Linked DNA regions of Undibacterium sp. 5I1. The main gene of each other region encodes a partner of the protein of the gene in region 2 in a complex. Links are inferred from orthologs where the notes say so. Each region holds a gene or a part of one and is shown on either strand. Other genes may lie near its edges.

What was found.
Region 1: the proteins of trxB (region 2) and trxA are in contact, whole or in part, in a crystal structure (PDB 1F6M), measured with the Escherichia coli proteins. The link is inferred for Undibacterium sp. 5I1 from one-to-one orthologs.

What each region holds. Positions count from the first base shown.
Region 1 is NZ_JAVIWI010000001.1:341,192-357,588, forward strand. What follows is about bases 8,847-11,637. They hold trxA (thioredoxin TrxA), read right to left. Parts: upstream 10,510-11,637; coding sequence 10,183-10,509; downstream 8,847-10,182. Other genes in these bases: rho (transcription termination factor Rho), read right to left, coding at 8,847-9,902; RGU72_RS01495 (PD-(D/E)XK nuclease family protein), read left to right, coding at 10,837-11,637. Also shown: RGU72_RS01445 (efflux RND transporter periplasmic adaptor subunit), read left to right, coding at 1-117; RGU72_RS01450 (multidrug efflux RND transporter permease subunit), read left to right, coding at 151-3,306; RGU72_RS01455 (efflux transporter outer membrane subunit), read left to right, coding at 3,319-4,824; RGU72_RS01465 (hypothetical protein), read right to left, coding at 5,707-6,048; RGU72_RS01470 (serine hydrolase domain-containing protein), read right to left, coding at 6,203-7,360; RGU72_RS21355 (hypothetical protein), read left to right, coding at 7,840-8,013; RGU72_RS01480 (hypothetical protein), read left to right, coding at 8,017-8,190; more of rho, read right to left, coding at 8,640-8,846; more of RGU72_RS01495, read left to right, coding at 11,638-13,593; RGU72_RS01500 (UvrD-helicase domain-containing protein), read left to right, coding at 13,569-16,397. UniProt on the Escherichia coli protein: Participates in various redox reactions through the reversible oxidation of its active center dithiol to a disulfide and catalyzes dithiol-disulfide exchange reactions.
Region 2 is NZ_JAVIWI010000001.1:679,426-695,977, forward strand. The notes cover bases 12,617-15,562. They hold trxB (thioredoxin-disulfide reductase), read right to left. Parts: upstream 14,594-15,562; coding sequence 13,640-14,593; downstream 12,617-13,639. Other genes in these bases: RGU72_RS02920 (ABC transporter substrate-binding protein), read left to right, coding at 12,617-12,895; RGU72_RS02925 (Smr/MutS family protein), read right to left, coding at 12,950-13,588; RGU72_RS02935 (DNA translocase FtsK), read left to right, coding at 15,062-15,562. Also shown: RGU72_RS02865 (winged helix-turn-helix domain-containing protein), read right to left, coding at 1-178; trpS (tryptophan--tRNA ligase), read right to left, coding at 412-1,515; hemC (hydroxymethylbilane synthase), read left to right, coding at 1,954-2,943; RGU72_RS02880 (uroporphyrinogen-III synthase), read left to right, coding at 2,983-3,825; RGU72_RS02885 (uroporphyrinogen-III C-methyltransferase), read left to right, coding at 3,858-4,994; RGU72_RS02890 (heme biosynthesis HemY N-terminal domain-containing protein), read left to right, coding at 5,009-6,205; ppa (inorganic diphosphatase), read left to right, coding at 6,337-6,867; RGU72_RS02900 (serine/threonine-protein kinase), read right to left, coding at 7,280-8,323; RGU72_RS02905 (GNAT family N-acetyltransferase), read right to left, coding at 8,375-9,565; RGU72_RS02910 (NAD+ synthase), read left to right, coding at 9,675-11,336; RGU72_RS02915 (P-II family nitrogen regulator), read left to right, coding at 11,387-11,725; more of RGU72_RS02920, read left to right, coding at 11,747-12,616; more of RGU72_RS02935, read left to right, coding at 15,563-16,552.

The DNA.
Region 1 (16,397 bases), 340 kb from region 2 along the record:
GCAAAACCCTCTGGAAGCGCAGGATCATCAGCGCCGACGTTAGCACCAACGTCAGCACCAGCCCAAGTTAATACCAAGCCCGCTGCAGAAACTGCCAGTGCTAAAGCTGCTCAATAAGTAGCACCACAAATTTAGGCGCAAGGATTACTCATGTTTTCAAAATTTTTTATTAACCGGCCAATTTTCGCGACGGTATTGTCGTTGATTATTGTGCTGGCTGGCCTGGCCGCGTTGCGGGTCTTGCCAATTTCTCGTTACCCGGAAATTTCTCCGCCGGTAGTCAACGTTACTGCCAATTATCCAGGTGCCTCTGCTGAAGTAGTAGAGCGCACCGTCGCTGCACCGATCGAAGAGCAAATCAACGGCGTAGAGCACATGTTGTACATGAGCTCTACCTCTTCCGCCGACGGTCGTGTTTCTATCGATGTGACTTTTGAAGTCGGTACGGATCTGGATATTGCCGCAGTTAACGTCAACAACCGGGTACGTCAAGCGGACGCTAAGTTGCCGCAAGAAGTACGTCGTCAAGGTGTCACCGTGTCTAAGAGCTCGTCTAACTTCTTAGTGGTTGCAGCTTTGTATTCACCAGACAACCGCTATGACTCTTTGTACTTGTCCAACTACGCAACACAAAACGTTTTAGATGCGTTGAAACGTGTTCCAGGTACCACTAATATTCAAATTTTTGGTGCCAAAGATTATGCGATGCGGATCTGGATGCGTCCTGATCGTATGGCGCAATTAGGCGTTACCGTCAGCGATATTTCTAATGCCGTTGGTGAGCAAAATGCCCAATATGCTGCGGGTAAAGTCGGCGCACCGCCAAACAATACTGAAGAACTGACCATGACAGTAACCGCTAAAGGGCGATTACTGGAGCCGGCTGAGTTTGCCAATATCATCGTTAAAACCGATAAAAGTGGTGCCTCTGTCCGCATCAAAGACGTAGCACGGGTTGAATTAGGCTCCAAAGATTACAACTTAAATGGTCGTGTGAATGGTCATCCATCAGCCAACATTGGTGTCTTTTTGCAGACTGGTGCAAACGCATTGGATACACGCAAAGCTATCGAAGCAACCCTGCAAGATTTGAAGTCTAAATTCCCAGAAGGTATGGAATATGCAACGCCGTATGACACCACACCGTTTGTGACCGAATCCATCGCTGAAGTGTTAAAAACTTTGGGCGAAGCCATGGTACTGGTCTTCATCGTGGTGTATTTGTTCTTGCAAAGCTGGCGTGCAACGATCATTCCAACTCTGGCAGTACCAGTGTCATTAATCGGTACGATGGCAGGTTTGCACTTGCTGGGTTACAGCATCAATACCCTGACTTTGTTCGGTATGGTGCTGGCGATCGGTATCGTTGTCGACGATGCGATTGTGGTGCTGGAGAATGTCGAACGTTTAATGAACGAAGAAGGCATGACACCAAAAGATGCAGCGATTGAAGCGATGCATGAAGTCACTGGTCCAGTTATTGCGATTGTTCTGGTATTGGTTGCAGCGTTTGGTCCGATTGCTTTCCTCGGTGGTTTAGCAGGCGAGTTGTATCGTCAGTTCTCCGTCACGATTTCCATCGCTGTGGTGTTGTCCGGTATTGTTGCCTTGACCTTGACGCCAGCACTCTGCGCGATCTTGTTGAAGCCAGGTGCGGAACAACATAATCGCTTTTTCACCTGGTTTAACGGCGCGTTTTTACGTCTGACTAAGCGCTATACCAACGGTGTTACTTTCTTCTTGCGTCGCTCGGTCTTAGGTGTGATGGTCTTCGGTGGCATGCTGGTTGTGACGGGCGTATTGTGGAAAACCGTACCCGGCGGATTGGTACCGGATGAAGATCAAGGTTACTTTATCGGTGCTGCCATCATGCCTGAAGGTACGTCTTTAGCTCGTACGGATGCCATGGTCAAGCAAGTAGAAGAAATCATGAAAACCAATAAGAACATCGATACCACCTTCGCTTTGGTTGGTCTGGATTTCTTAGGTGGTGGCGGTTTGAAATCTTCTGCGGCAACCATGTTCTTCCCGTTAAAACCTTGGGATGAACGTACTCAGTCGGCACAGCAAATGGTCGGTGAAAGTTTTATGAAAACAGGCCGTATCAAAGAAGGTTTACCACTGTTCTTCAGCCCGCCAGCGATTCAAGGTCTGGGACAAACTGGTGGTTTTGAGTTCTATATGCAAAACAAAGGTGAGGGCGGTGTAGAGCGTCTGGCCAAGCTGTTACCAGCGTTGCTGGCAGAAGCCAATAAGCAGCCTGAACTGGCTGGCGTACAAACTCTGTGGCAAGCTAATTCACCGCAGCTATATGTGGATGTGGATAACGATAAAGCACGCTCGATGGGAGTTGCTCTCTCAGATGTTTACAATACTTTAGCCGCGACCATGGGTAGTTACTATGTCAATGACTTCAACAAAAATGGTCGTACCTACACCGTTCAGTTGCAGGCAGAAGGCCAGTTCCGCGCCAAGCCAGATGATATCGGCAGTATGTATGTGCGCTCTGCTACCGGACAAATGATTCCTGTCCGCGCTTTTACGACCATACGTTTTACGACAGGACCCGATTCGGTACAGCGCTTTAACGCTTTACCATCGATCAAAATCTTGGGTGGTGCTAAGCCAGGCTATAGCTCAGGACAAGCGATTGCTGCGATGGAGCGTGCTGCTAAAACGGTGTTGCCAGTGGATGTTTCCTACGATTGGGGCGGCGCCTCCTTCCAAGAGAAGCGTACTAGCAATGCTGCTGGCATCGCGATTGGTGCCGGTGTCTTGATGATCTTCTTGATTCTGGCCGCGCAATACGAAAAATGGTCACTGCCTTTCTCCGTTTTATTGGCGATGCCGTTTGGTATCTTCGGTGCACTGTTAGCGGTTTATTTGCGTAATTTTAACAACGACGTGTACTTCCAGATTGGTCTGGTGACCTTGCTTGGCTTATCTGCGAAAAATGCGATTTTGATTGTTGAATTTGCAGTGATGAAAGTGCATGAGGGCTATGCCCCGGTTGCTGCGGTATTGGAATCGGCACGCTTACGTTTCCGTCCTATTTTGATGACATCGTTAGCGTTTATCTTGGGCGTGGTACCACTGGCGTTTTCCCACGGTGCTGGTGCGGCGGCGCGTATGTCGCTCGGCACGGGTGTATTGGGCGGCATGCTGGCAGCGACTTTCCTGGCGATCTTCTTTGTACCTTTATTCTTTAAACTGATTAACGATAAGCGGTTTAAAACGACAGAGGAAGATTTCGAGCATCCGGTTCATATTTTGCACAATGCGCCACCTGCTGAACTGAAGAATTAAGAGGAACATGTGATGACATCAACTGTATTTAGATCCACACTCCGATCATCAAGATCAACACCAGCGCCTGCTTTATTGTCTAGCTTACGGCTTTCCGTGATTGCAGCGAGTCTGCTGCTAGCAGGCTGCAGCGCGATCGGACCTGATTATCAGCGGCCAGCATTTGATACGCCAGCAAAGCTCACGAGCGGTGTTACAAGCACTGGAAAAACTAGTGCAACGACCGATTGGCTGAGCTGGTGGAAGTCTTTCCAAGACCCTGTTTTAAACAGTATGCTGGATGAGGCAACTGCCAATAACCAGGATATTTTGCTGGCAGCAGGGCGGGTGGAAGAAGCACGTGCGACCGCAGCCTCAGCCAACTCCAATCGTTATCCTACGGTGGACGCGAATTTATCCGGCACAAAAAGTCGTACCAGTGTCAACTCCGGCAAATTGGTGCCCGGTGCCAATCCGATTGGTACCGATTATCAGATCGGTTTAAGCGCGTCTTATGAGGTGGATTTCTGGGGTAAGCTCAGTCGCGCCGATGAGGCTGCACGTGCCCGTTTGTTATCGCAAGAAGCCAATCGCGGCATGGTGATTAACACCTTGTATTCCAACCTGGCGCAAAATTACTTTGCCTTGCGGGCTTACGATGCACAAGTAGAACTGGCCGAATCGACACTCAAAACTCGTCAGGAAAATCTACGTTTGCAACAAAAACGTTTTTCTTCCGGCTCGATCGGTGAGCTAGATTTACATCAGGCAGAATCTGATACCGCCGCGACAGAGATTAGCTTGCTGCAAGCGAAGCAATCGCTGGCAGTCACAGAGTCTGCCATTGCCGTCTTGTTAGGACGTTCGCCCTCTGCAATTGCCAATCCGGTGATTGCACGAGGCAGTAGCATTGATAGCCTGTATCAGCAAGCGACAGTGCCAGCCGACTTACCATCGGATCTGCTTAACCGCAGGCCAGACATCATCGCTGCTGAACAAACACTGGTTGCTGCCAACGCTGATATCGGTCAAGCCAAGGCGCAGTATTTCCCAAGCCTGAAGCTGACCACTGGCTATGGCGACGAGTCGCGTGGCTTTAAGGATTTATTTAATCCAGCTTCTTTGCTGTGGAATATTGGAGCGAATATTGCACAACCAATCTTCCGCGCCGGCGCGATTGGCGCGCTGGTGTTCGGTGCCGAAGCGCGCAAAACGCAAGTCTTGGCGCAATATGTACAAAGTGTGCAAGGGGCGTTCCGCGATGTGCATGATGCGTTGGTCAACACGGCTGCCAATGAGCAAATTTACGCAGCTGGCAATCGTCGCGTCACCGCTTTAAAAGATTCATTGCGTCTGGCCGACTTGCGCTACAAAAACGGTTACAGCAGCTATCTTGATGTGCTCAGTGCTCAACGCGATTTGTTGCAAGCGCAATCGACTTTGATCGACACCCAGCGGGCTCATCTGGCTGCTGTTGTCAGTATCTATAAAGCTGTCGGTGGTGGTTGGGATAAGTCAGAGAAAATCGCAGCTAAGTAAATACGTAATTGGTAAAAAATGGGGGGTATATGGTAAAAATACCCTTCATGTCCATATATTTATTGGACATTAAAATATACAGTAGTGAGTATATTTTATGTTATCAAGCTTTCCCTTGGAGATGTGAGGTGTTGTTTGGAGCCCATTCAGACGACGCTCCATCTCTTTTTTTGTTTTTACGCTGGGATAGATTTTTCCGGTATTGCCAACTTGCTGAACGGAGACGGGGAGTTGTACAATTTCAGGCGAACTTGCATTTGCCTGGGTAACACGGTGTCACGGATTAGTTTTTTTTGCTACGTTGGTGACCTCATTCCATACAGAAAATGCCTGCCTACGCATGTGTCGGTACTGCTCCGCTGTCATACGGTTTCGCTGACACCGGAAGACATTGTTGATCGGGCCATGAGCCGATAAAAAGCGCTGAGCATGGCCCGATGATGTGAAGCGCCGCATCTGTCGTTCTCGTTGCCGCGTAGGTTGGTGCGAGAGTTCTGCACGGTTATTGAGGCCTTTGTGCTGGCGATGCTCGACACCCGGCATGATGTGCGTCTTCGCCGCGACATAACTCTTGAGCTTGTCGGTGATTAGCACTCGTGGTGGGTAACGTAAGCCCTTGAGAAGCTTGCAGAAAAAACGTTTTGCCGCTTGTCGGTTGCGCCGACTCTGCAACAAAATATCGAGCACATGTCCGGTCTGATCGACCGCACGCCACAGGTAATGGTGCTTGCCCTTAATCCCAGATTTTCCATTAGACCGCTACCACTTCGCAGAAACGCAGACGGCGTGCGGTCTTCAGAGGTATAGCACGACCGCGATTTGAGTGCGAGCGCTACAGCGACAATTACACCTTTGGCGAACTGCTTGGCGTTGTTGCTCCTCCTAGCAAGATGCAGCTTGCGTCGTCGTCGCGTCTAGCCAGTCAGTCCGACAAAGGCACACTTGTCTCTGTTCCAATGGAAAATCTGGGTTAATTGTTAGCACCACCTCGTCGAGATGCCATTTGTCTCCACGTTGCGGTTGACGCCGGCGAAGCTCATTGGCATAGCATTGGCCGAACATCGTCCATTGGCGGATCGTCTCATACGTGACGATGATGCCACGGCTGGCCATTAGTTCTTCTATGTCGCGAAAACTCAGCGCGAACCGGAAGTAGAGCCACACGACATGGCTGATGATTTCTGCTGGGTAGCAGAAGCCGCAATAGAGCAAAGATTTTTTCATCTCGCCACCTTACAATATCGCCCCGCCGCCCGTAAGTTGACAGTATCTACAAAATATATGAAGAATGAACGCTCGTAAAATAGACGAACCGCCTGCGAGATTGCAAGAAGTTTCGTTCTTGATTTGTCGTTCAAATGGTGCGTTGTAACGCACCCTACTCAAGCCCCACCACATTCTCCAGTACCGCCGCAATTCGCCCTGCCAGCGGCAACACACCGGGTTCATAATTTGACAGCACGACCACGGTATAACCAGCATCGAGATACATATCAAGATTACTGGAAATGCCGGGGAACTGCCCGCTGTGGCCCACGATTTTACCCAGCTTGCCCGAGCGTAATTCGAAGCCATATCCATAGCTGCCCTTGTCTGCACGGCCTGCGGTCTGGTCTTGCCAGAATAACTGGCGCGTTGCTGGCTTGAGCAACTTGCCAGTCTGAAGTGCATCCGCAAAGCGCAGCAGGTCTGGTGCGTTTGAGTAGCCTATGCCATAAGGGCCGCCGCGTACTGGTATCAGGACGGTGTTTTCTTTCCTGCTGGCTGTCGCACCTCGCGTGCTGATGTAGCCGGTGGCGAGGTTTTCTGTTCCCTCATCCCTGATATAGTTATCGGTACTATTCATGCCTGTCGCCAGAAACACATGCTGGCGTACATAGTCAAAATAATCTTGTCCCGAGACTTTTTCTATGATGACACCGAGGAAAAACATACCCATATTGCTGTACAAATAATTGCTGCCGGGCGCAAACTCCAGTGCCGCATCGCGTATAAATGGCTTGTAGTCAGCCAAGTTTCGCATGGCGGCCATCTGCATATACGGACCGTTGGTAAACTTGTTGGTAAAAATATTTCCCAGCCCAGATGTGTGCGACAGCAACTGGCCGATGGTGATTTTTTTCGCCACCTCAGGTGACAACCAGCTGGCATCCACATATTTGCTGACCGGGTCTGCATAGGACAAACGCCCCGCATCCGCTAGCTGGCCTATGGCAACCGCCGTAAACATCTTGCCGACCGAGGCGACATTGAAGATGGTATCCATCGTATTCGCCACATGATAACGCTTGCTGGCTTCACCACATGCTGCTTCGCTGATGACATGATTGCCCCTGGCGACGACATACACACCTGAAAATTCATCCTTGCTACAGACTGTGCTGAATAAGGCTTGCAACTTGTCTTTCAGTGCAGCTTCCACAGCGGGCGACAGAGCCGTGTTTTTATCTGTAATTGCATACGCAGCGGTTTGTCCGGCAACCTGGGATGACAATATCAAACTCAGTATGGCTGGCAGTGCATGGTATGGACGCATTAGTTTTCTTTTCGGGTGCATGGATGAGAAGCGGTAAAAATTTTGTTGACAGCTTTTGTTGACTGTAATTCATGACGTTGTCGATTTTATATGAGTATGCGGTATTGTCAACTTACGGGCGGTGGAGAAATTTTGTAAAGTAGCGTGATGAAAAAATCTTTGCTCTATTGCGGCTTCCGCTATCCGGCAGAAATCATTAGTCATGTCGTGTGGCTCTGCTTTCGGTTTGCGCTGAGTTTTCGCGACATAGAAGATCTGCTGGCCAGCCGTGGCGTCATCGCCGCTGAACAAACGCTGGCCGCTGCCAATGCTGACATCGGTCAGGCCAAGGCGCAGTATTTTCCAAGCCTGAAGCTGACTACCGGTTATGGCGATGAGTCGCGTAGTTTTAAGGACTTGTTTGATCCGGCGTCTTTATTGTGGATGTGGGCGCTGGCATTACACAACCAATCTTCCGCGCCCTCGCGATTGGCGCGCTGGTGTCCGGTGCCAAAGCGCGCAAAACGCAAGCCTTGGCACAATATGTACAAAGTGTGCAAGGCGCGTTCCGCGACGTGCATGATGCGCTGGTCAACACGGCTGCTAATGAGCAAATTTATGCGGCAGGTAGTCGTCGTGTCACAGCGTTAAAAAGACTCACTGCGTATAGCTGACTTGTGTTACAAAAACGGTACAGCAGCTATCTCTATGTACTCAGCGCGCAGCTTGATTTACAGCAAGCCCAATCGACTTTGACTGATACTCAGCGGGCACATCTGGCTGCTGTTGTCAGCATCTACAAAGCCGTCGGCGGTGGTTGGGATAAGTCAGAGAAACTCGCTGCTAAGTAACCGTTTAATTAAAATAAGGGGGGTATACGCCGAAAATACCCTTAATGTCCATAGGTTATTTGGACGTTAAAATATACTGTAGTGAGTATATTTAACCCAGAATTTCCATTGGTACAGCGACAAGTGTGCCTTTGGCGGATTGAATGGCTAGACGCGACGACGACGCAATCTGCCTCTTGCCAGGAGGAGCGACAACGTCAGGCAGTTCGCCAAAGGCACAATTGTCTCTGTAGCGCTCCCACTCGAATCGCGGTGGTGCTATCCCTCCGAAGACCGCATGTCGTCTGCTTTTTTTGCGAAGTGATAGCGGTCTAATGGAAAATCTGGGTTTACAGGTCGAATCAATCAGTTTCGCCTTTTAAAGGTGCGGTGCTAACCTGAATCACAAAATGAAAAAGCCATCCTTTAAGATGGCTTTTTTTAACTGAGATTCAAATTGAGACTAAGACTTAATTCCCACGACGCATCATTTCAAAAAACTCTGCATTGTTCTTAGTTGCCTTCATTTTGTCGAGGATGAATTCCATCGCTTCGATTTCGTCCATGCTATATAGCAACTTGCGCAAAATCCAGATTTTTTGCAATTGATCAGGTTTGATGAGTAACTCTTCACGGCGCGTGCCGGACTTGTTCAAATTGATCGCAGGGTAAGTACGTTTCTCAGCCAGACGGCGTTCGAGATGCACTTCCATGTTGCCGGTACCTTTAAATTCTTCATAGATCACATCATCCATGCGGCTACCAGTTTCGATCAGTGCAGTAGCGATAATGGTCAGTGAGCCACCTTCCTCTACGTTACGTGCAGCGCCGAAGAAGCGCTTCGGACGTTGCAGCGCATTTGCATCAACACCACCTGTCAATACCTTACCAGAGGCCGGAATGACAGTATTGTAAGCACGTGCCAGACGGGTGATCGAGTCGAGCAGAATGACCACGTCCTTTTTCATTTCGACTAGGCGCTTGGCTTTTTCCAGCACCATCTCAGCGACTTGTACGTGACGGGTAGCTGGTTCATCAAACGTCGATGCAACAACTTCACCGCGTACGGAGCGTTGCATCTCAGTCACTTCTTCCGGGCGTTCGTCAATCAGCAAGACGATCATCGTAACGTCTGGATGATTGGTGGTAATGGCATGCGCAATATGTTGCAGCATGACGGATTTACCGGATTTAGGTGACGCTACTAATAAGCCGCGCTGGCCTTTGCCGATAGGGGCGATCAGATCAATGATACGGCCAGTGGTGTTTTCTTCACCACGCATATCACGTTCTAATTGCAAGACTTTGTTTGGATGCAGCGGTGTTAAGTTTTCAAACAGAATACGGTGTTTGGAGGCTTCTGGCGCTTCGCCATTGACCTTGTCCACTTTGACCAGGGCGAAATAACGTTCGCCATCTTTTGGTGTGCGGACTTCACCCTCAATCGAATCGCCTGTGTGCAGGTTGAATCGTCGGATCTGTGAAGGAGAGATATAAATATCGTCGGTAGATGCCATGTAACTGGCATCGGGCGAGCGCAAGAAGCCAAAGCCGTCTGGCAATACTTCTAAGGCGCCATCGCCAAAAATTTGTTCGCCGGATTTGGCGCGTTTTTTCAGGATTGCGAACATAAGTTCTTGTTTGCGCATCCGTGCTGCGTTGTCAATGTCTAAACCGATGGCCATTTCTAGCAAGGCTGAGACGTGTAACGCCTTTAATTCTGATAAGTGCATGTTGAGTGTCCCGGGATGGGATAAGTAGGTGGGGGAGTGAACAGAGGTGAACTACAGGATGGTGTTTTTAGGATTTCTGCTATTTTTTGCCGCTTCTCATTATTTTTTTGAGAACGAACAAAAAATTGATTGTCGATTTGGTTTTTTAAATATCTTTTTAAAGCGCGTTTTTATAAAAACGTTTTTAAATCTAAATGAACGACGCCTTAACGCCGCTCATCTTTTTATAGCTGTGCATTTTACCTTACTTATCTAAGAATATTCTGTAACTTAAACTATCTTAAATATTGCTGTCGATAAATGCAGTCAATTGACCTTTTGCTAATGCGCCGACTTTTTGTGCTGCAGCAGCGCCATCTTTGAACAAAATCAAAGTAGGAATGCCACGAATACCAAATTTAGCTGGAACAGCTTGATTTGCATCGACATCCATTTTTGCAATGATGATCTTACCATCGTATTCTTTTGCTACTTCTTCCAGAATCGGGGCGATCATTTTGCATGGACCGCACCATTCAGCCCAAAAATCGACTAAAACTGGTTTGTCAGATTTCAACACGTCTGCTTCAAAAGAAGCATCGCTTACATATTTGATGTTTTCGCTCATGGAATCCTCATTCGAGGGAAAAATTAAAGGGGGTACAGCGCCACAGAAATAATAACTGAAATCGACTGGTAGGATCTTTGATCTACATCATCGATGATGACGCTTCCGGTAGAACAATTAATATCTGGAGGCGATCTGCACAAATTCAATGCTTTTGAACGGTGCAACACTGGATTCAGTGATGTCTAGTGGCAAACTACGCGTCAAATAATAACCTATTTTTTATAAAAGTGGGATCAAGCTCTGAAATTGCGTAGTCTGTCGCATAAAATGCGCTTATCTAAAGCTTGTCATTTACTAAAAAATCACGAAAATTCTTGAAACTCCATGCGATCTTCCACTGAGCTTATTGCGGCATCCGGCAACTTCTGGCAACAAGCTGCGCATCGCTTTGTACTTGATGTTGTGTCGCCAGCCTGGCCGCTGACATCGGCTAATGATTATTCTGCTGTGCGTGTTGTGGTGCCGACTTTTGAACATGCGCAATTATTTTTAAAAGCACTGGCACACGAGCTGCAGATTAATTTTATTCCACCTCGCATACAAACTATGTTTGCCTGGGTGGAGATGTTGCCGCCACAAACCCATAAAAGAGTCAGCGCACCGAGCGAGCGTCTGATGAGTTTGTATGCCGAGTTGAGGCAGCATGCCTGGCTAAAAAAATTATTTACTGCCAGACGCAATACGGACTTGCTGCCCCTGGCGCAGACTTTATTAAACTTATCGGATGAGCTGACGCAGGCCTTGTTAGCTTCCGTACTAGATGACAGAGAGCAAACGGCACAGCGCTGGCATACTGCCTTGGCACAGTTGCCGCAGCCAACGCAGAAAATCTTATCGGAAGAAGCGCAACTGGTCTGGACTATTTGGCAAAGTCAGTTGGATGAACATGACGCCATCGGACAAACGCATCAGCAATGGCTGCGTATTGCGCAGCAAGCGCAGGAACCTTTAGTCTGGATCAGCCCAACTGCACCGAACGCACTGGAGCAAGCGTTTTTAGATGTGTATTCTAAAAAGAAAAAACTCTTAATGATCTTGCTGGATTGGCGCGTCACATCCATTACGCAGCCATACGCATCTGCCTGGCCGAATTTATTTGAAGATGTTAACAGCGGCCCGCAGCAATTTACCCTGGATCAGGCCGACGTATCGCATATTCGCTTATGTGAGGCGAGTTCGCTTGAAGACGAGGCGCAGCAAGGCGCGCAGACTATTATTGATTGGTTACAGGCGGGTCGTCAGAGCATTGCAGTGATCGCACAAGACCGTGTGGTGGCGCGTCGTATTCGGGCCTTATTAGAAAGAGCACAGGTATTTGTTGCAGATGAAACTGGCTGGAAACTCTCGACGACCCGCGCTGCTGCCGCGATTGCCGCTTGGTTTGAGGTGGTTGCCACACGTGCCGATACGATGGCATTGCTGGATCTGTTGAAGTCGCCTTACTTACCTGGCGGCCTGTCTGGTGCATCTGCAAAAGACGCCGCTCGGACCGATGCGGTGATTGAAATGAATGCGAAGGCCGATGCGGTGATGCATATCGAACTGGCCTTGCGTCGCGCTAACGTTCTCGGTGGTTGGGAGGCGATTTTATCCACGCTGGATAGTAAGCCCGACGAGCGCAAATGGATCGCAGCGCTTGCGCGTCAGGCAGCAGGATTCAGCGGACGTAAAAGTATCTCTGATTGGAGTCGGGCAAGCATACAGATGCTTTACGAGTCAGGCATGCATCCGCAGTTGCAAGCCGACAGTGCAGGCTCACAAATTATTCAGTTATTGCAAGCGTTGACGGAGGATTGTCAGCAGATGGAGGCAACGTTCTCCTTTTCGGAGTGGCGTGCCTTTATTAATTTACAGCTGGAAAATGCACCTTATATCACCGCCAGAATAGATAAGCGCGTATTTATGTTGCCGTTGAATGGTGCTCGCTTGCGACGATTTGATGCGGTGTTGCTGGTTGGTGCAGATGCCGCACATTTGCCATCGCAAGCACAGGAAGTTTTGTTTTTTACCAATGCGGTCAGACGCGAATGTGGTTTGACGACCCGTGAGCAAAGGCAGCAACAACAGCTCAGAGACTTTACCGAGTTATTGCTATCCAATCCAGAAGTGGTTTTGTCATGGCAAGGTCAGCAGCAAGGGGAGCATAATCCTGTGAGTCCTTGGCTGGCGCAATTGAATCTGGCGCTGGAGCGCAATGGCAGCAAGGCGCTTCTCAAACATCATCCGATGTTGTCGACTGTGAATCTGCAATCAGAAACCCTACAACAACCACGCCCAGTCGCCGCTATATTAGCGCCAACTACCTTGTCCTCCAGCGGATATAGCAGCTTGCTCGCATGTCCTTATCAGTTTTTTGCCCGACGGATGTTGCGGCTGGATGCGCTGGATGAATTGTCAGACATGCCCGAAAAACGTGACTACGGCGATTGGTTGCACGCGATTCTTAAAACTTACCACGATCAATTATCGGGGCATCAGCCGGAAGACAGAATCCAATTGCTGAGAGATATTTCTACCCAACGTTTTGACGATATTTTAAAGCGCAGTCCTGCAGCCTTGGGATATAGCGTGCGCTGGAATAAAGTGATACCTGAATATGTCGCCTGGGCTAATCAGCGCGAGGCAGATGGCTGGCAATTTGAAATCGGTGAGGATTGGCGCGAGCGTACTTTGATCTGGTCCGACCAAGGTGAAAACGCGAACATCGTTTTGCGGGGAAGGATAGATAGGATTGATAAAAACCAAGACGGTGAACATGCGGTCTTGGATTACAAAACTAAAACACAAACCGCATTAATGAAACGTTTAAAAGAAGGCGAGGATCAGCAATTACCCTTTTATGGTTTGCTGGCAAATCAGACTGTTGCTGCTGCAAGCTATGTTGCTTTGGAATTAGACAAAGGCAAAATTGGTGCCGCCACCGCCGATAATTTTAGCGACTGGACGAATGTATTGGAAGTGGATATCAAAAGTAATATGCAGGCAATCAGAGATAACACACCACTGCCAGCACAAGGTACAGAATCGGTCTGCCAGTATTGCGAAATGCGTGGACTATGCCGCAAGGGAGCATGGTCATGATGTTATCGCCGATCTTGTCCCCGTTGTTATCCCCACTATTATCACCTTCGTCGTCCCATTCTTCACCAAACGACGATGTTCAAGCCTATGAAATTAACGGACATGGCAGCGACACTGTAAGCTTCACTGCCACCGCATGTAATCCACAATTGTCAGTAGTAGTTGAGGCTTGTGCTGGTAGTGGCAAGACATGGTTACTCGTAGCGCGTATGTTGCGCCTGTTGCTGGCTGGCGCTGAGCCGGGTGAGTTATTGGCGATTACCTTTACCCGCAAAGCTGCGCAAGAAATGCGTGAGCGCCTGATGGCACTGTTACGCGAGTTAGCCTTAGTTGATGAGACTGCGGCTATTCAATTGTTGACAGAACGTGGGATACAGCAAAACGATATTCCCTCAATGTTGCCTAAAGCGCGACGTCTTTACGATAAGATTTTATCCAGCCCGCAAGTGTTAGCGATGGACACTTTTCATAGCTGGTTTGGACGCCTGATCCAGTTAGCACCGCTGGCCTCAGGCGTGCCCCATGGCTTTAGTTTGCTAGAGGCAACTGCTGACTTGCAAAGAGAAGCTTATGCGCAGCTGATGCAATCCCTGACTGATGCCGAGAATCAGGATGTGCGTCATGCCTTATTACTCTTGTACGAAGAGTTAGGTGATTTCAACACCAAAAAAATGCTGGATGCATTTTTAGATAAACGTGCGGAATGGTGGGCATCCAATCAACATGGGCTTGAAGGCGATCCCTTGGATTGGCTGCGCGAGATTTGTGGCGCTGATGCAGAGGTCGATCCACGATTGGCCTTGTGGGATGATCAAGAACTATGTCAGCGTATTAATGCAATCGCATTATGTTTAGGGCAGGGTACCGCGACCAATCAAAAGCGTGCAACTGCGATAGAAACTGCTATGAGCACAGGTACGAACTTAGACAGCTTTGATGCCTTATGCCATGAGTTTTTTGGTACTGATGGCAAAAATAGATCCAATACAAAAACAAAAAATTTACTCATCGCAATCGAAAAATGGCTAGGTGCAGATAGTGTTGCCAGCTTTGATGATGAGTGTACTGTCATTGCAGAAACGCTTAAATTATTGCGTCGGCGTAGCGGTGAAAAAATGGTGCTCACCATTAATCAGGCCTTGTTTAAAGTCGGTGCAGCTTATCTGGAGTGCTATCAATCTTTGAAATCGGATCAGAGAGTATTTGACTTTGCCGATTTGGAATGGCAAGCCTACAGGCTTCTAAGTAACGAGGAATACGCAGCATATTTACATAGCCGGCTAGATGCGCGTTACAAGCATATTTTGCTGGACGAATTTCAGGATACCAATCCTTTACAGTGGGGCATCGTCCAAGCGTGGCTAGATGCCTATGGCAACGACGTGGCGCGGCCAACCGTCTTCATTGTTGGTGATCCTAAGCAGTCAATTTACCGTTTTCGCCGTGCAGAACCACGCGTGTTCTCTGCTGCAAGACAAATGTTGGCGCAGCATGGCGCACAACTGCTACGCACCAATCAGACTCGCAGAAATGCGCCCGAGATTGTGTCTGTCTTGAATGACAGCATGCGTCAAAATAAAATCTATCTGCCACAAACCAGCGCCTCTACAGCGATGGGTGAAGTATGGCGTTTACCCTTAATCAGTGCATCGATTAGTACGATGAATCAAGGTAAAGAAGATTCTGATATTAGCGGCGAGACTCAATCTTCAAACCGTACTTTACGTAATCCCTTCACCACGCCAATGATTGAAGAAGAGGATAGTCGTCGCATGGAGGAGGGACGTCAGGTCGCACAAGCTCTGCTATTGGCGCGGCAGCAACTGGGGAACTTACCTTGGTCAGAAGTCATGTTATTGGTCAGGCGCCGTACTCATCTGGCTGCGTATGAAAATGCTCTGCGTGAACTTGGTATTCCGTTTGTATCCAGCAGGCGAGGTGGTTTGCTGGAAGCCTTGGAAGTTGCAGATCTGATCGCTTTATTAGGATTTTTGATGACGCCGGGCGATAACCGTGCGTTGGCACATGTGCTGAAGTCGCCGATTTTTTCTGCGACTGACGACAACCTGATCACGTTAGCGCAGCGATCAGAAGCGTCGTGGTGGAAGCGTTTGCAAGCTAGTGCATTATCAGCATCAGCATCGGTGGTAGCGCAGGAAGTTTTTGTCCGGGCAGCACGGTTATTGCAAGACTGGATGCAAGCGGCACATGATTTGCCCGTACATGATTTGCTTGACCGGATTTTGCATCAGGGCGAATTGCTGTCGCGCTACGCACAGCTTGCTAGTCCGGCGGAGCGACATCAAGTCATAGGGAATATTCACGCCTTTTTAGAACTGGCGCTCAACATGGACGCGGGGCGCTATCCTAGCTTGCCTAAGTTTATTGCGGCCCTCAATGTGTTTAGAAATGGAGGGGAAGGCGATGCGCCTGATGAGTCGGCAGTAGATGATGCAGCCGACGCAGTAAGAATATTAACCATCCATAGTGCCAAAGGGCTAGAGGCATCAGTCGTTGTTGTACTCGATGCTAACCATAGCGAATCCGCCAAAGATCAGGTCGGCATCTTATGCCAATGGCCATTACAAGAAGGCGATGCCAGACATTTTTCTGTCTTCGGACGCAAGGATCAGCGTGGTGCAGCGCGGGATGCATTGTTCGCGCAAGAGGAGGCGCAAGCCGCACAAGAGAACTGGAACTTGCTTTACGTCGCCGCCACTCGCGCTAAAAATTTATTGATACTCAGTGGTATTGCTAGCGACAAAAAAACGAAGAGCGCCGTGATCGATGAAGGCGGGGATGTC
Region 2 (16,552 bases):
TTTGACGAATTTGTGCCAGCACATCTTGTTTGCTGGCTTTTTTTCGTGGAGATTGAAGTAATCCTTGTGCTGCCAGATGTAGTGCGCGGGCGGATTGCAAGCTGGGCTTGGGAAGGCTGGGTAAATTACGAAGACTAGGGAGGCTAGGAATATTGGCGGAACTTGGAGGGCTGCTCATAAAATTCTTAACACTTTTCAGCGCTCCCTTAGGTGTTTCCCGGTGTTTGATTAATTTAGTTTAAATATATACTGATGGAGGGTATATTTTATTGTCCAGGTAATCATTGGACATTAAGGCATATTTTAATAAATTGTGGGGGAGTATATTAAATCTATGCATGATTTAACTTGTGCAGATAACAAAAAGCAAGTGAACTTCTCTATCGCCCGCACAAGTTTTATCCAGCTGAATTAAAAATGCTTCAAACCGATTGCTGCTTTGACTTCATCGGTGGTTCTGGCGGCAACTTCACGCGCTCGCTCGGTACCTTGTTTGAGCATCTGCAACACTTGCCCGCGATCTTTGGCGAACTCTTCACGGCGGGCGCGGATGGGGGTGAGTAAATCTTGCAAAACGCCTTCTAATCGTGCCTTGACTTTGCTGTCGCCCAAACCGCCACGAACATAGTGATCTTTCATTTCTTGCAGAGCGATTTTGTCAATATCAAATGCATCTAGGTAAATGAAAGCGACATTGCCCTCCAGATGACCAGGATCATCTACACGTAAATGTAGAGGGTCGGTGTAGACATTTTTGACCGCAGCCTTGATCTCTGCGGGTGTTGCACCGAGATTGATGGTGTTGCCGAGGGATTTACTCATTTTGGCTTTGCCGTCGATACCAGGTAAACGACCAATCTCAGGTACCAGCGCCTGACATTCAACCAGAATGTCCTTTTTAGCCAGACGGTTGAAGCGGCGCACGATTTCGTTGGTTTGCTCAATCATCGGAATCTGATCCTCGCCGACCGGTACCAGACTGGCTTTAAACGCGGTGATATCCGCGGCTTGACTGACTGGGTAGGTCAGGAAACCGGCAGGGATATCGCGTTCAAAATTACGTAATACGATTTCTTGTTTGATCGTTGGATTACGTTCCAGACGCGCGACCGTGACCAGATTTAAGTAGTAGAAAGTCAGTTCAGTTAGCTCAGGAATTTGTGACTGAATAAATATAGTCGACTTCGTCGGATCAATCCCGACCGCCAGATAATCCAGCGCGACTTCCAGCACGTTGTTATGGACTTTAGCGGGATCATCCATGTTATCAGTGAGGGCTTGCGCGTCGGCCAGCATGATGTATTGCTGATATTCATGCTGATACTTAACCCGATTGCGCAGGCTGCCGACAAAGTGGCCGAGATGCAATGGACCGGTAGGGCGGTCACCAGTCAGAATCAGATGTTGTTTACCTTCTTCCGGCACGCTATTGCTGGCACGAGGTGCTGTTGACGTAACGTCAGAGTTGGCGGCGGATGTTGCATTGGATGCTGCAGTTGTAGTGGTATCGCTCATAGTGTGCTCTGTTTATTCTGTACTGTAATTTGCTCGGTTTTATGGAGATTTGTCGTTGCTAGCCGCTACTCTTTTTGCGTATTTTCGGAAATATTAGTCATTTCGCTTTCAATAACATTTATTACGTCCGCAGTGTTTTTTAATGCCTTCAATGTCGAGAGCACCGATTTTTATGTTGAATCTGCGCATAAAAAATGCCGCGCAGTGAGGCGGCATGACAATAGACTGCGTGCTGTGTTGCGTCATGATGCCGCCAGCCCTAATATTTTGTCAAGTTAGCTCGGAATTCCACACGTTATATTGCTTCTTGTATATCTTTCTCTCTGACTGATTGTATTCATACTTCGATGATTTTCTTCTCTGTTTTGAGTGAAGTTTGAATCCCAAGTGGCGAGAGCTGCGTGATAAAATTCGGCACCATTTCACTGAAGGTCAGTCTTGAACCCATCCCATCTCACGAATCATCCAACTAAATTGGTCATCGCTTCGCGCGAGAGTCGCCTCGCTATGTGGCAGGCAGAACATGTGCGCGACCGCTTAGCATTACTTTATCCCGATTGCATTATCGAGATTCTAGGTATGACGACGCGTGGTGACCAGATCCTTGACAGAGCTTTATCCAAGGTCGGTGGCAAGGGGTTGTTTGTGAAGGAGCTAGAGGTGGCGATGGCAGAGGGACGTGCTGATTTGGCGGTACATTCGCTGAAAGACGTACCCATGGATTTGCCTGAGGGTTTTGCGTTGGCTGCGGTATTGGAGCGGGAAGATCCACGTGATGCGTTTGTGTCAAATGACTATGCCGGATTGGATGCTTTGCCTTACGGCGCGGTCGTTGGTACCAGCAGCTTGCGTCGTCAGGCTTTGATTGCGGCTCGGTTCCCGCATTTGATTATTCGTCCTTTACGCGGCAACCTGGATACGCGTTTGCGTAAGCTGGACAACGGTGAATATGCAGCAATTATTCTGGCAGCAGCAGGTTTAAAACGATTGGGTGTGCCGGGCAGAATCCGTCATTTTTTGGAACCGGAACATAGCTTGCCAGCAGCGGGACAGGGCGCGATGGCAATCGAAGTACCAGATGACAGAGCAGAGTTAATGACATGGTTAGCACCTTTAAATCACGATTTAACTGCCCAGGCAGTCAGCGCTGAGCGGACTGTTTCTAAAGCTTTTGGCGGTAGCTGCCAGGTGCCATTAGCCGCGTTTGCAACGATAAGCGATGGCATCATGCACTTGCGTGCAATGATAGGAATGCCAGATGGCAGCAGGATCGCCAGTGCCGCTGTCAGTGGCGCAGTCAATAGCATAGAAACTGCCCAGCTATTAGGCGCGCAAGTGGCGCAAGCCTTGTCGGCACAAGATGCGGAGGCTATCTTGGTGGCTTGCAAGAAAGAGGCTACGACAGATTTTTCTGCGAAAAGCCAGTAAGATTGATCAGCAAATTAAACAGTAGAGCGAGGCAATTGTATGTACGATATGCCTGATATGCCTGATATGCCAGTCATTGTCACCCGTCCTATTCGCTCTCTAAGCCCGATAATTCCAATAAGCCTGATAAGCCAAGCAGAGTCTTTGTCGCAACGAGTTACGGCGATGGGGCGGACTGTGGTGCGTTTTCCTTTGCTGGAGATTCACCCCTTAACGGATTACAGCGCTTTCGATCGTCTGTTGGCCGATTTGTCGGCTTACGCTCTGGTGGCTTTCGTCAGCCCCAACGCAATTCAGGCGACGTTTGTCCGTTTAAAAAACAACTGGTCTGCCAAAATACCAATTGCCGTGATGGGTGCCGGGAGTCTGGCCGCATTAGATGAGCTTGGCATCACGACTGCCAACACCACAATTTATTATCCCCACAACCCGGATCGTACTGACTCTGAGACTTTATTGGACGAATTAGATATCGATGCCCTGCGCCATAAAAAAGTTTTAATTATTAGAGGTGAGACCGGACGCGAATTATTGGCCGATGCTCTGCGATCAAAGGGGATTGATGTAGCCCAAATTGCAGCGTATCGCCGTACGGCACCCGAATTTACATCGTTGCGACAAGATCAGCTTGGCAGACTTTTGCAAACGCAAAATCAATGGGTTATCACTAGCTCTGAGGCATTGCAAACTTTGCTGTCCTGGACTAAACAGTTAGAGCAGCAGCCTGGTTTTCATGGAATCGTGGCAAAATTGCAACAACAGCATTTGATACTGCCACATGCCCGTATCGCAGAAACTGCAAAGAATTGTGGTTTCCAATCAATTACTCTCACAGGTTCTGGCGACGAACACCTGCTTGTCGCGTTACAATCTCGTCTATGAATGATCAGCAATCACCATCCGACACTATATCGATGAATAAATCGACAGAACTCCCTGTAACTCAGGTATCACCTCCCGCATCGTCAGAACCGGCAAAAGCGCCTGGTCCAGTGTTTTCGCAACCTGCTTATGTGTTATCCGGCGTATTGGCGATTTTGCTGGCTGCCAACTGGTGGACTTCACAAAATCAGATAAACAACTTGCGCGAAGAGGTTGCTAAGCGTTTGCAAGTCGCGGAGAGTACGACCAGCGAAACTAAAGTACTGGCAAAAACGGTACAAGAGTCCGCGAAGGAAATTCAGGCCAAAGTGACGCTGCTGGAAGGCAAGCAGGTCGAGGCACAAGGTCAGCAATTAGCGCTGGATCAACTGTATCAAGACTTATCCAAAAATCGTGACGAATGGGCATTGGCAGAAATCGAGCAGGTACTCTCGACGGCTAGCCAGCAATTACAATTGGCCGGTAATGTCCAAGGTGCTTTAATCGCTTTGCAAAATGCAGATAGCCGCCTGGCTAAATCGGACAAACCGCAATTTATTAATATCCGCCGTGCGATTGCCAAAGATACCGATAAGCTGAAGTCTTTGCCGATTCTCGATTTGACAGGCATCGCTTTGCGCCTGGATAGTGTCATCGCGCAAGTTGATCATATTCCATTGTGGGCAGATGAAAAATCAGTTGTTTCTGCGACACCACCAAAAGCACCTCTGCGAGTATTGCCAAAATCTCCCGTGCCGCTGTTGAAAAATGGTAAAAAAGTCGCTCTTGATGAAATTCCTGAAAATTCCTGGACAATGCGGGCAGAAGATGCATGGCAAAGTTTTTCCAGCGAGATGTGGAACGAAGTTAAGCAACTCATCAGAGTCCGTAATGTTGAAACGCCAGATGCGTTATTGCTGACACCATCGCAAAGCTACTTTGCCAGAGAAAATCTTAAGTTGCGGCTGTTAAATGCGCGACTAGCATTGTTGTCGCGTAATGAAAGTATGTTTCGCAATGATTTGATTGCTTCGCAAGATGCCATCACTAAATATTTTGATACACGAGCGAAGCAAACCCAATCAGTGCAAGCTTTATTGAGACAAGTACAAGGTAGTAACTTGTCTATAGAAATGCCCACATTAGCGGAGAGCTTGAATGCCGTTCGTAACTACAAAGTGAAGCCCTAAGGTTCAATAAGAATATGCGTCTTTTTATCCGGCTTCTGATTCTCTTTGCCATGGCAGTTGGTCTTGCCGTTGGTGCCCGCTATAACCCCGGCAACGTAGTGCTTTTTTATCCGCCCTACAGAATAGATATCTCACTCAATTTTTTCTTATTCCTGACACTGGTTTTGTTTGTCGTGCTGTATCTGGTGATGCGCACCATTGTTACCACGCAAAAAATGCCGCGTAAGGTGGCTATGTATCGTCAAGGTAAGCGAGAACGGGATGGCAATAAGGCCTTAAGAGAATCATTAAAGGCTTTATTTGAAGGGCGTTTTGGTCATGCAGAAAAAGCAGCATTGCGTGCTGTTGAACTGCCAGATAATGCCGCGGTTGCTGCATTAATTGCGGCCAGAGCAGCCCATCATATGGGCCAGTTCGAACGCCGTGATTCCTGGTTCGCAAGTACCGAAGCCGACATGACTTATAAAACGGCTCGCTTGGTCACAATGACTGAGTTACTGGTTGATCAGCACAAAGCAGAACAAGCTCTTGACGCTGTGAAAGAGTTGCACGCAAGTGGTACACGTCATATCCAAGTACTGCGCTGGGCACTAAAAGCGAATCAGCAAGCTAAAAAGTGGCCAGAAGTATTAAAACTAGTTCGGACTTTAGATAAACACCGCGCGCTGCATCCGGCTTTATCGAATCGTTTGCGTGAATTGGCCTATGAGGATTTGCTGACTGATCACGGACATGATGCAGAATCACTACGTCGGGTTTGGTACGAAATCCCTGCCGATGACCGGAAAAATCGCTTCGTCGCGTTTACCGCAGCTAAATCGTTTAATGAACGGGGCTTGCATGAGGATGCGCGAGTGATCGTTGAAAAGACGGTCGCTGAAGAGTGGGATGACAGATTAATGCGGATTTATCGCGACGCTGCTGCAAGCGAAGGCTCAGTCGCTTTATTGGGACAGATTGAGCACTGTGAGCGCTGGACGATACAGCGTCCAACAGATCCAGAGCTGGCCTTAACCTTAGGTACTCTTTGCCTTAAGCAAAAATTATGGGGTAAGGCGCAACGTCATATGGAACAGGCATTGTCTGATGCAACAGAGTCCCGAACCGTAAGAGAATCTAATCTCAAGCTGGCACAATTGCACGAGGCTTTAGGGCAAGCTGATGAGGCTGCGCAACATTATCGTCAATGCGCAATTGCTACTATGCTTTAGCCATAACGTTCGTTGAAGATTGCGGACTGCTTGCTGAGCGTGAGTGACTAGCTAATTAGCTATCGAAGCGTCTATAAAAACGACTATAATCCAACCCGATTTACTTTTGACTTCTATTTTGAAAGAGCAATATGAGCTTAAATAACGTTCCTTCTGGCCGTGACTTGCCGAATGATTTTAATGTCATCATTGAAATCCCGATGAATGCCGATCCAATCAAGTATGAAGTTGATAAGGAAACTGGCGCGATTTTTGTTGATCGTTTTATGAGTACTGCAATGCACTATCCATGTAACTACGGTTATGTGCCACAAACAATCGCGGGTGATGGCGACCCGGTGGATGTATTGGTGATTACACCTTTTCCTCTGCTGCCGGGCGTAGTAGTGCGTTGCCGCGCGATCGGCGTGCTGAAGATGACGGATGAGGCCGGCAATGATGCCAAAGTGTTAGCAGTGCCAGTAGATAAGCTTTTATCGATCTATTCCCACTGGCAAAAACCAGAAGATATGAATGAATTGCGTTTGCGTCAAATTCAGCATTTCTTTGAGCACTACAAAGATCTGGAAAAAGGTAAATGGGTTAAGATCGAAGGTTGGGGCGGCCCTGAAGATGCGAAAGCTGAAATCATGGAAGGCGTTGCAAACTTTCGCAAACTTTAATTTGTGTTTGGTTTTATTGAAACAGGATTAGGTCCGGTAGTTGAGTCAACGAATTTAATCGCAAAAAAAGCACATATATATGTGCTTTTTTTGTGACTTTTTCATTCCAAAATATTTGCATACTTTCAAAAATACAGACCCTCTTTACGAAGATGGAAAAATCTGGGTTTAATATACTCCCCCATATTTCTGTAAAAAATGCTCTATTGCCCAACAAAATTCTGGCGAGCTAAGATATACATGCTACGAGTATATCAGTAATGCCTTGAGTTAAATTGTGCGGGGCTGCGCAAAATAGTTCAGCTACGTTGCAGCTTCTCGCCTCACTAAATTACTGCCTTTGTCCTGCGCCTTGTTGGGGCAATTGTGCACAAGTCTTAATGATCTAGCTGACTGTATAGCTAGCAGCAGTCTAAGGCTTTACATTAAAAAAATAAGCTACAAAAATTCCTAATGCGATTAGTACTGCAATCCAGCTCAACCAAGAAATTTTCCTCTCATCGCCAATGTTTTCCTTTGATGTATCAGCCGCAGTACCAGCATGTTTACGTTTGCGTTTAAGGCGTTGATCTCTTTCCAATATTTTATGTAAAGCTTGAGCCATTTCAGCGGCACTACGGTAGCGTTGCGCAGGCGCTTTTTGCATGGCCTTCATTACAACCGCAGACAAACTGCTAGGGACAGCAGGATTTAATTCTGATGGCGATCTTGGGTGTTTATGAGCGATTTGATTGAGTAGTTTGTCAATGTCGTTGGATTGAAACGGTTTTTGTTGCGTCAACATCTCATACATCACTGCACCTAGCGAGTACACGTCGGTCAGTGCATTCACTTGCTGGCTCATGGCCTGTTCTGGTGACATATAGTTTGGCGTACCGAGCACATTATTGTTGAATAAGGTTTGTGCTGGATTGTCGGGATTGGTTAAAATTCTATTCGGTGCACGGGCAATCCCAAAATCAACTACTTTCGGTTGCTGGTTTGGCAGGATAAAAATATTGGCAGGTTTGATATCCCGATGAATTACACCATTCTCATGGGCATACGCGAGCGCTTCGGCAATTTTGTGAATAATAGTAGTGGTCGCAATATTATCAAAATGTTTGCCGCTAGCGAGTAACTCACGCAGATCTTGTCCTTGTAAAAACTCCATCGCAATAAATGTTGTGCCGCCTTCACTGGAGGCATCATAGATGGTCACAATGTTGGGGTGAGATAAGCGTCCGGCAGCGCGTGCTTCGTTAATGAATTGCTGTTCGCGTTGTTTTTTGTCTGCAATCCCGTGGCTAGTGCCAAGTATTTTGATTGCGACCGGGCGATCAATCACAGGATCATGTCCCAGAAAGACGGCACCATTTGACCCTTTGCCCAGCTTGTCTGTCAGATAGAAGCGCCCGACACGACGCGTTGGCAATCCTTGCTTAGACGCTGGGTGAGTTGAGGATAATGGAGTCATCTATACAGGATGCCTTGCTCAAGGAAGAATTTCAAGTCTTTCCTATCACAGTTAATTTTTTAGATTTTTAAATGGAATCCGGTCATTCAGTTCATTAAAATAGTGCGCTATGCCATCGGTTTCGCGCTCGAGGAAATGCGCAACTGCGTCAAAAAATTCTGGCTGAACCAAATGATGTGCTGAGCAAGTTTTTTGGGGTAAAAACCCACGTGCCATTTTATGTTCGCCTTGCGCACCGCCTTCAAAAACCTTAATTTTTTTTGCTATACAAAATTCTATTGCCTGATAGTACGCGGTCTCAAAATGCAGACAAGGTACATGTTCCAGGCAACCCCAATATCTGCCGTACAGCGTATCGTCGTCATGCACCAACAAAGAAGCTGCGATGGGTTTGCCGTTACGTTCTGCAAAAATGAGTCTCAAATTAGCGGGCATACTTGCGCCTATTCTCAGAAAAAAATCTAAGTTTAGATAGGGCGAGGAATGATGATCGGAGTAAGTGTGGTCATAGCAACGCTTAAAAAATATCCAGTCGTCTTTTGTCATATTTGACCCTGCAACCTGGCGGAACTGGACGCCGGCCTCACTTACTTTACGTCGTTCGGCACGGATATTTTTACGCTTTTTCTGCTCCATTTGAGACAGAAAATCTTCAAAATCATAGTAATCCCGGTTGATCCAATGAAACTGAACACCGCTTCTCAATAGAAAACCCGCAGCTTGTAGTAATTGAGCCTCTTCTATGGGAGGGAAGAGAATATGGGTAGATGAGTATTCTCCCGTTTTTTGAATATCCTTGAGAGCATTCAATAAAGCGATTTGTGTATGCACATCTCTTGCTAGCAGACGACCGCCAGTGACCGGCGTAAATGGAATCGCCGAGAGTAATTTGGGATAATAATGAAAGCCATTTCTCTGGTAGGCATCAGCCCAGGCCCAGTCAAATACATATTCACCGTAAGAATGCATTTTTTCATATAAAGGCATTGCAGCGACTAAGATGCCGCCATCCCATAATGTTATATAACGCGGTTGCCAACCGGTATTGGCGCATGCCGATCCAGATTCGTGCAATGCGTGCAGAAATGCGTAAGATAAAAATGGATTACTAGTAGTTTGCAGGCTGAGCAAATGATTCCACTGCGCCTCGCCGACATCGGACAATGAAGTCACGATACGCGTGCGATAATGTGAACTTTCTTGAAGATCTTCTTGGATCCGGTCGTGCTGGTTTTCAGTCATGATGCTCGTGATATCCCTGTTCATTCAAACTCAACTTATTAGATTAATTTATTGAGACCTAGTTCTTCAGACTTATTTTCAAATTCTTTTAAATTTACTACAAGCCACTATGACAGTAAAAGTTGCAATAGCCCAGATGAACAGCGTTGTTGGCGATCTTGCTGGTAATGCCGCGCAAATTCTTGATTATGCTCAGCGAGCTGCTGCACAAGGCGCTGACATTGTCGTTACGCCAGAGCTCTCTTTAGTGGGGTATCCGCCAGAAGATTTATTATTGCGTAGTGCATTTTACGCAAAAACGCGCGAGACCTTATTCGCTCTTGCAGAGAGCTTGAGGGTTTTAAAAGACATGCATGTTTTGATAGGACATCCTGCCGAAAATGATGGTGTGCGTTTGAATGCCGCATCCGTTTTATGCAACGGTGAGGTGATCGGTAGCTATTACAAACATGATTTGCCAAACGATATGGTATTCGATGAAAAACGGTATTTTTCATCCGGTCACGATGCCTTCGTGTTCGAAGTGAAGGGCATCAAGTTTGGTGTGAATATCTGTGAAGATACCTGGTTGCCTACTGCGCCGAAGATTGCAAAAAACGCTGGTGCAGAAGTGCTGTTAGTACCTAACGGATCGCCTTATCATATGAGTAAGCAGCATCAACGTTTTGATGTGATGCGTGCCAATGTTACGTCGCAAGGTATGTCTTTGGTCTATGCCAATCTGGTAGGCGGACAAGATGAACTAATTTTTGATGGCAATTCATTTGTGATGAATCAGGCTGGCGAAGTGTGTGTTCAGCTAAAACATTGTGAAGCCGATTTGCAGATTGTTGAATTTGATGGTGCGGCGCCCATAATGCCAATAGCGCCAATGCTAGCACCACAGGAGGTAATCAATGGCGCCAGTCCAGATGCACAGATAGATACACAGATAGAGGCGCAGGTCTATCAGGCATTAGTCTTAGGTGTGCGCGATTATGTCGGTAAGAATGGTTTTCCTAGTATTGTATTGGGTTTGTCTGGTGGAGTGGATTCTGCGTTGGTTCTGGCAATTGCGGTTGATGCTTTGGGTGCTGATAAAGTCAGAGCAGTCATGATGCCGTCACCTTACACTGCTGACATATCCTGGCTAGATTCGCGCGAAATGGTGCAGGGTTTGGGTGTACGCTATGATGAAATTCCGATCATCGCCTGCTTTAGTGCTTTTCGAGATACCTTAAGTCAGGAGTTTGCTGGTTTAGCAGAGGACACGACGGAAGAAAATATTCAAGCGCGGATTCGCGGCACCATTCTCATGGCTTTATCGAACAAATATGGCTCCATCGTCCTGACTACCGGGAATAAGAGTGAAATGGCAGTCGGTTATTGCACTTTATATGGCGATATGGCGGGTGGTTTTGCTGTGATTAAAGACATTGCCAAGACATTGGTATATCGTTTGTGTGCTTACCGTAATCGTTTATCACCTGTCATCCCTGAACGTATATTGACCCGTCCGCCATCAGCCGAGTTACGACCTGACCAGACAGACCAGGATTCTTTACCTCCTTACGAGATACTCGATGGCATCATGCAGCGGTATATGGAGGAGAATCAAAGCAGAGCAGATATTGTTGCTGCTGGTTATCGTGAAGAAGATGTTGAACGTATTACTCGTTTGATCAAAATTAACGAATATAAGCGTCGTCAGGCGCCAGTCGGTATACGTGTTACACATCGTGCATTTGGGCGTGACTGGCGTTATCCTATTACATCAAAATTCCGTGACTAAATAGTTAGAAAATAAAACAATAAAATCACATAAAATTTCAAGAGGACAACATGAAACAAATCACCGCAGTTATTAAACCGTTCAAATTAGACGAAGTGCGCGAAGCATTGGCCGATATCGGTGTCACAGGTCTAACCGTTACTGAAGTTAAAGGTTTTGGCCGTCAAAAAGGACATACCGAGTTATATCGTGGCGCTGAGTATGTTGTAGATTTCTTGCCCAAAATCAAGATTGAGGTTGTAGTTGATGATAATATCTGCGATAACATCGTTGATGCCATCATTAAAGCAGCGCATACAGGCAAAATTGGCGATGGCAAAATTTTTGTACAAAATGTCGAGCAGGTGATACGTATCCGTACAGGTGAAACCGGCTCTGATGCTGTTTAAATTGGATTAAACAGGTAAATCATGCAAACTTTACGTCGTTATTTCTCCTTGTCGCTGCTCGCGGCTCTCTCTACCATCGTATTACCTGCTTCAGCGGATCAGGGTATTACGGATCAAAAAATCACACTAGGTCAATCGGCTGCTTTTACTGGTCCTGCTGCACAACTGGGCATCCAATTGCACGCCGGTGCCAAGGCTTATTTTGATCAGGTCAATGCTGCTGGTGGTGTGCACGGGCGCAAAATTGAAATCATCAAAATGGATGATAAATACGAGGCCGATTTAGCCGCTGCTAATACTAAAAAACTCATCGAAAATGAGGATGTATTCGCCTTATTTGGCTATGTTGGTACGCCTACCAGTAACGCAGCTTTGCCTATTTTTACGCAAGCTAAAGTTCCTTTCTTTGCTCCTTTTACTGGCGCACAGTCGCTGCGCGAGCCCTTAAATCGTCAGATATTTAATATTCGCGGAAGTTACTTTGATGAGACTGAGCATTTGGTCGAGCGATTAGTCAGAACAGGTCTTAAAAATATCGCTGTCTTTTATCAGAACGATGCTTATGGAAAGGCTGGTTTAGCTGGTGTAGAACGTGCGCTGAAAAAAATGAACGTGCAAATGGTAGAAACCGCGACCGTAGAACGTAATAGCACCGACGTGAGTAAGGCGATTGCTAAGATTTTGCCGAAGCGTCCGGATGTAATTATCCAGATTAGTGCTTATTCCTCATGCGCGGCATACATCAAAGGAATGCGCAAAGAAGGATATAACGGACAGTTTTATAACGTATCTTTTGTCGGTAGCCAGGCCTTGGCAGATGCTTTAGGTACGGATGGCCCTGGTACCGTGATTTCGCAAGTAGTTCCATTCCCTTGGAAAGCATCAACGCCCGTGGTCAATGAATACACCAAAGTCATGCAAAAAGCGGGCATTAAGGATTTGAATTTTTCCAGTCTGGAGGGATTTATTGCCGCCAAAGTATTTGTAGAGGGCTTACGCCGTGCAGGTCGTAGTTTGTCGCGTGAGAAATTGATCTCCTCCTTAGAGACAATTAATACGAGCAATTATGATGTCGGCGGATTTGATGTGAATTTTTCGCCAACTAGTCACAACGGATCAAAATACGTTGATATGACTGTAATCACTAAAGATGGCAAATTCTTGAATTAAAATTCTTGGGTTGAAATTGGAGTAATCCAGATTTGAGCAACTAAGATTTGAGTACTAAGATTTGAGCAAGACAATCAATGCGCCAGAGCCACCGTCTGCAGCGGTGGCTTGGCTAAATGCTAGTACTTCATCTTTTTGTATCAACCAGTTTTTTACTTTATTCTTTAACACGGGTTCTTTGTTGATTGAACCTAGTCCCTTGCCATGAATAATCCTCACGCAACGATGTTCATTGCGCTGGCATTTCCGCAAAAACTCGCCCAAACTTTCTCTCGCCTGATCGCGCCGCAAACCGTGCAAATCTAGTTGCGCTTGTATAGTCCAATGGCCGGTACGTAATTTTTTGACGACATCACTGCCAACACCTGCGCGGGTATAACTTAGGCCATCGTCGGTGGCTAGCAAGGTGATGGCGTCAAATTCATCCGATATAGATTCTTGTAATGCAGCGCGCTCATCTGCAATATGCTGGAATGGAATCGGTTGCGGGCGTGCCGCTTGAACTATGTGTTTGGGCACCGTTTTCAGTGGCGCCACCTCACCTATGCTATTGCGGAAAATATTGGCTTCCAGCTTCGCTTGTTTCTCTCGCTTATTGCGCTCAGCTTCTTGCAGCAGACGCACTTCTTCCTGCTGTTTTAATTGCTGACCTAAATTTTTCAGATCAGCAAAATTTTTTAAGGAGCTGGGCATAAGCGAGGACTAAAAGAGCCAACAGGCTGAAGAATGGTTTTTAAATTGCAATTAATCTTCGAGATAGCGCTGTGCATCTAAGGCTGCCATACAACCCGTACCCGCACTAGTAATTGCTTGGCGATAGATATGATCTTGCACGTCGCCAGCGGCAAATACACCTGGGATGCTAGTAGCTGTCGCCATACCTTCAAGACCTGTTTTAGTCTTGATATAGCCATTATGCATATCGAGTTGACCTTCGAAGATGCTGGTATTAGGTTTGTGACCAATGGCGATAAAGACACCATGCAGGGTGACATCGCTCACATTGCCGTCAATACTGGATTTGATTTTAATGCCAGTCACGCCAGAGCTATCTCCTACTACTTCATCTAATGTGTGATTCCATTTAACTTCGATTTTACCTTCGGCTACTTTTGCCATCAGCCGATCAATCAAAATAGCCTCTGCGCGGAATTTGTCACGACGATGTACGACAGTCACTTTACTGGCGATATTAGATAAATACAGCGCTTCTTCTACTGCAGTATTGCCACCACCAACTACCGCAACCTCTTTGCCACGGTAGAAAAAGCCATCACATGTCGCGCAAGCAGATACGCCTTTACCCATAAAACTTTCTTCAGAAGGTAAGCCGAGATATTGTGCTGATGCGCCAGTCGCAATAATCAGTGAATCGCAGGTATATTCAGCCTGGTCACCGATCAGGCGGATCGGCTTTTCAGTCAATTTGGCGGTGTGGATGTAGTCGAAAATAATTTCAGTATTAAAACGTTCTGCATGCTGTTGAAAGCGTTGCATTAATTCTGGCCCTTGCACACCCATAGGGTCTGCTGGCCAGTTCTCGACATCTGTTGTGGTCATTAATTGACCGCCTTGCTCTACACCAGTAATCAATACTGGTTTTAAATTGGCACGTGCCGCGTACACAGCCGCAGAGTAGCCAGCAGGGCCAGAGCCGAGTATCAATACGTGTGCATGTTTTGGAGTGGTAGTTGACATAAGCTGACCCGAGAGAAAATAAATTGAATGATGATGGCAATCGGCATAGTTGATGCTATTTAAATTGCCTTAAGAGGCTATAAACTAAGCTGCAGATTGCGACGGAACAGCAAATTTCAATCATATATGCTGGCGTAGTATTAGCTGATGAATATTAGCTAACTATTAGCCAACGACCATCTAATTTAGCAGTTGACTTTAGTATTTAACTTTCATCTTAGCTTCTTACTTATCCGTCACGAATAAGTCTTACTTTACCTAGGCAAGATTATAGACGAATAAGCGTTTTTGATTGAATAGCCAGCCGATTGCTTGATTTGCCCTGAGTCGGCACGGTTCTAAGATGATGCCTGATTGGCGGCACTTGTCATACATGCTATCTTATGAGTGTTTAATATGTGTTGAATGTACGTTTGACTTGATTGATTTTGATTGAACTTGATTGTAATGGGCTGCTGATTGTGCACTATGACTACTTCCAACAATGAACCTTATACCCGCAACCGCGATAAAACGCCGGCGCCGCCGTTGCCAAATCGGCTAGTAATTTTGCTTATCGAAGCACGCTGGATACTCTTTGCGGCGCTTTGTATTTATCTGATTTTAATTTTATTCACTTACGCCAAACTTGATCCCGCCTGGTCGCACGCCAGTGTTGTCCCGAAAATCCACAATGTCGGCGGCAAAGTGGGAGCCTGGCTTGCAGATTTATTTCTATACATCTTTGGCTTATCTGCTTGGTGGTGGAGCGTTGTTCTATGCCGTTTGGTTTGGAAGGATTATCGCCAGCTAACGAATCGTCTGGCAGTCAATGCAGAACAAGACGCTGAACATAGTTATGAAAAATTTATACAGACAGGCGGATTTTTTCTGCTGATGGCTGGCAGTATGGGAATCGAGTACCTGCGGCTGTATTCAATCAAGGCACAATTGCCACGAGCTCCAGGAGGAGTGCTGGGTGAATTGATCGGAAACACTAGCTTTGCGGCCTTTGGTTTTACCGGATCAACTTTGCTATTACTCTTGTTATTTGCGCTGGGTATCAGCTTATATTTTCATGTCTCCTGGTTGCAGATTGCCGAGAAAATTGGTACTGCTTTAGAAACGGTCTTTGTTTTTATAGGTAACAAGTATGCTGCACGTGAAGATCGTAAGGTCGGGCAAACGGCCGCCGTCAAACGTGAAGAGGTCGTTATTGTTGAAAGAGCCAAGATTATTGAGGCGGCACCTATACGTATAGAACCACAAATCATCAGCGTACAAAAATCTGAACGGGTAGAAAAAGAGCGTCAGGTATCGCTGTTTAGCGATATGTTAGACAGCAAATTACCGCCACTGTCGTTGCTGGATGATGCACCGCCGACGCAAGAGACTGTTAGCATAGAAACTCTGGAATTTACCAGCCGTTTAATTGAGAAAAAACTGTCGGACTTTGGTGTTGACGCCAAAGTCGTTGCGGCCTATCCGGGACCAGTGATTACTCGTTATGAAATTGATCCAGCAACCGGTGTTAAAGGTAGCCAGATTGTTGGCTTGGCGCGTGATCTTGCACGATCATTATCGCTGACATCGATCCGAGTAGTTGAGACCATTCCCGGCAAGAATTATATGGGTTTGGAACTGCCAAATCCCAAGCGCCAGATCGTACGTTTAACCGAAATTCTTGGCTCCAAAGTGTACAACGACAGTGCGTCCAGTTTAACGGTCGCGCTGGGTAAAGATATCGGTGGTAATGCCATAGTTGCTGATCTTGCCAAGATGCCGCATTTGCTGGTGGCAGGTACGACTGGATCCGGTAAGTCAGTCGGTATTAATGCCACGATTTTATCGTTGTTATACAAATCAGATCCGAATGATGTACGGATGATTTTGATCGATCCTAAGATGTTGGAAATGTCTGTATATGAGGGGATTCCGCATCTGTTAGCTCCGGTAGTAACAGACATGCGACAGGCCGGG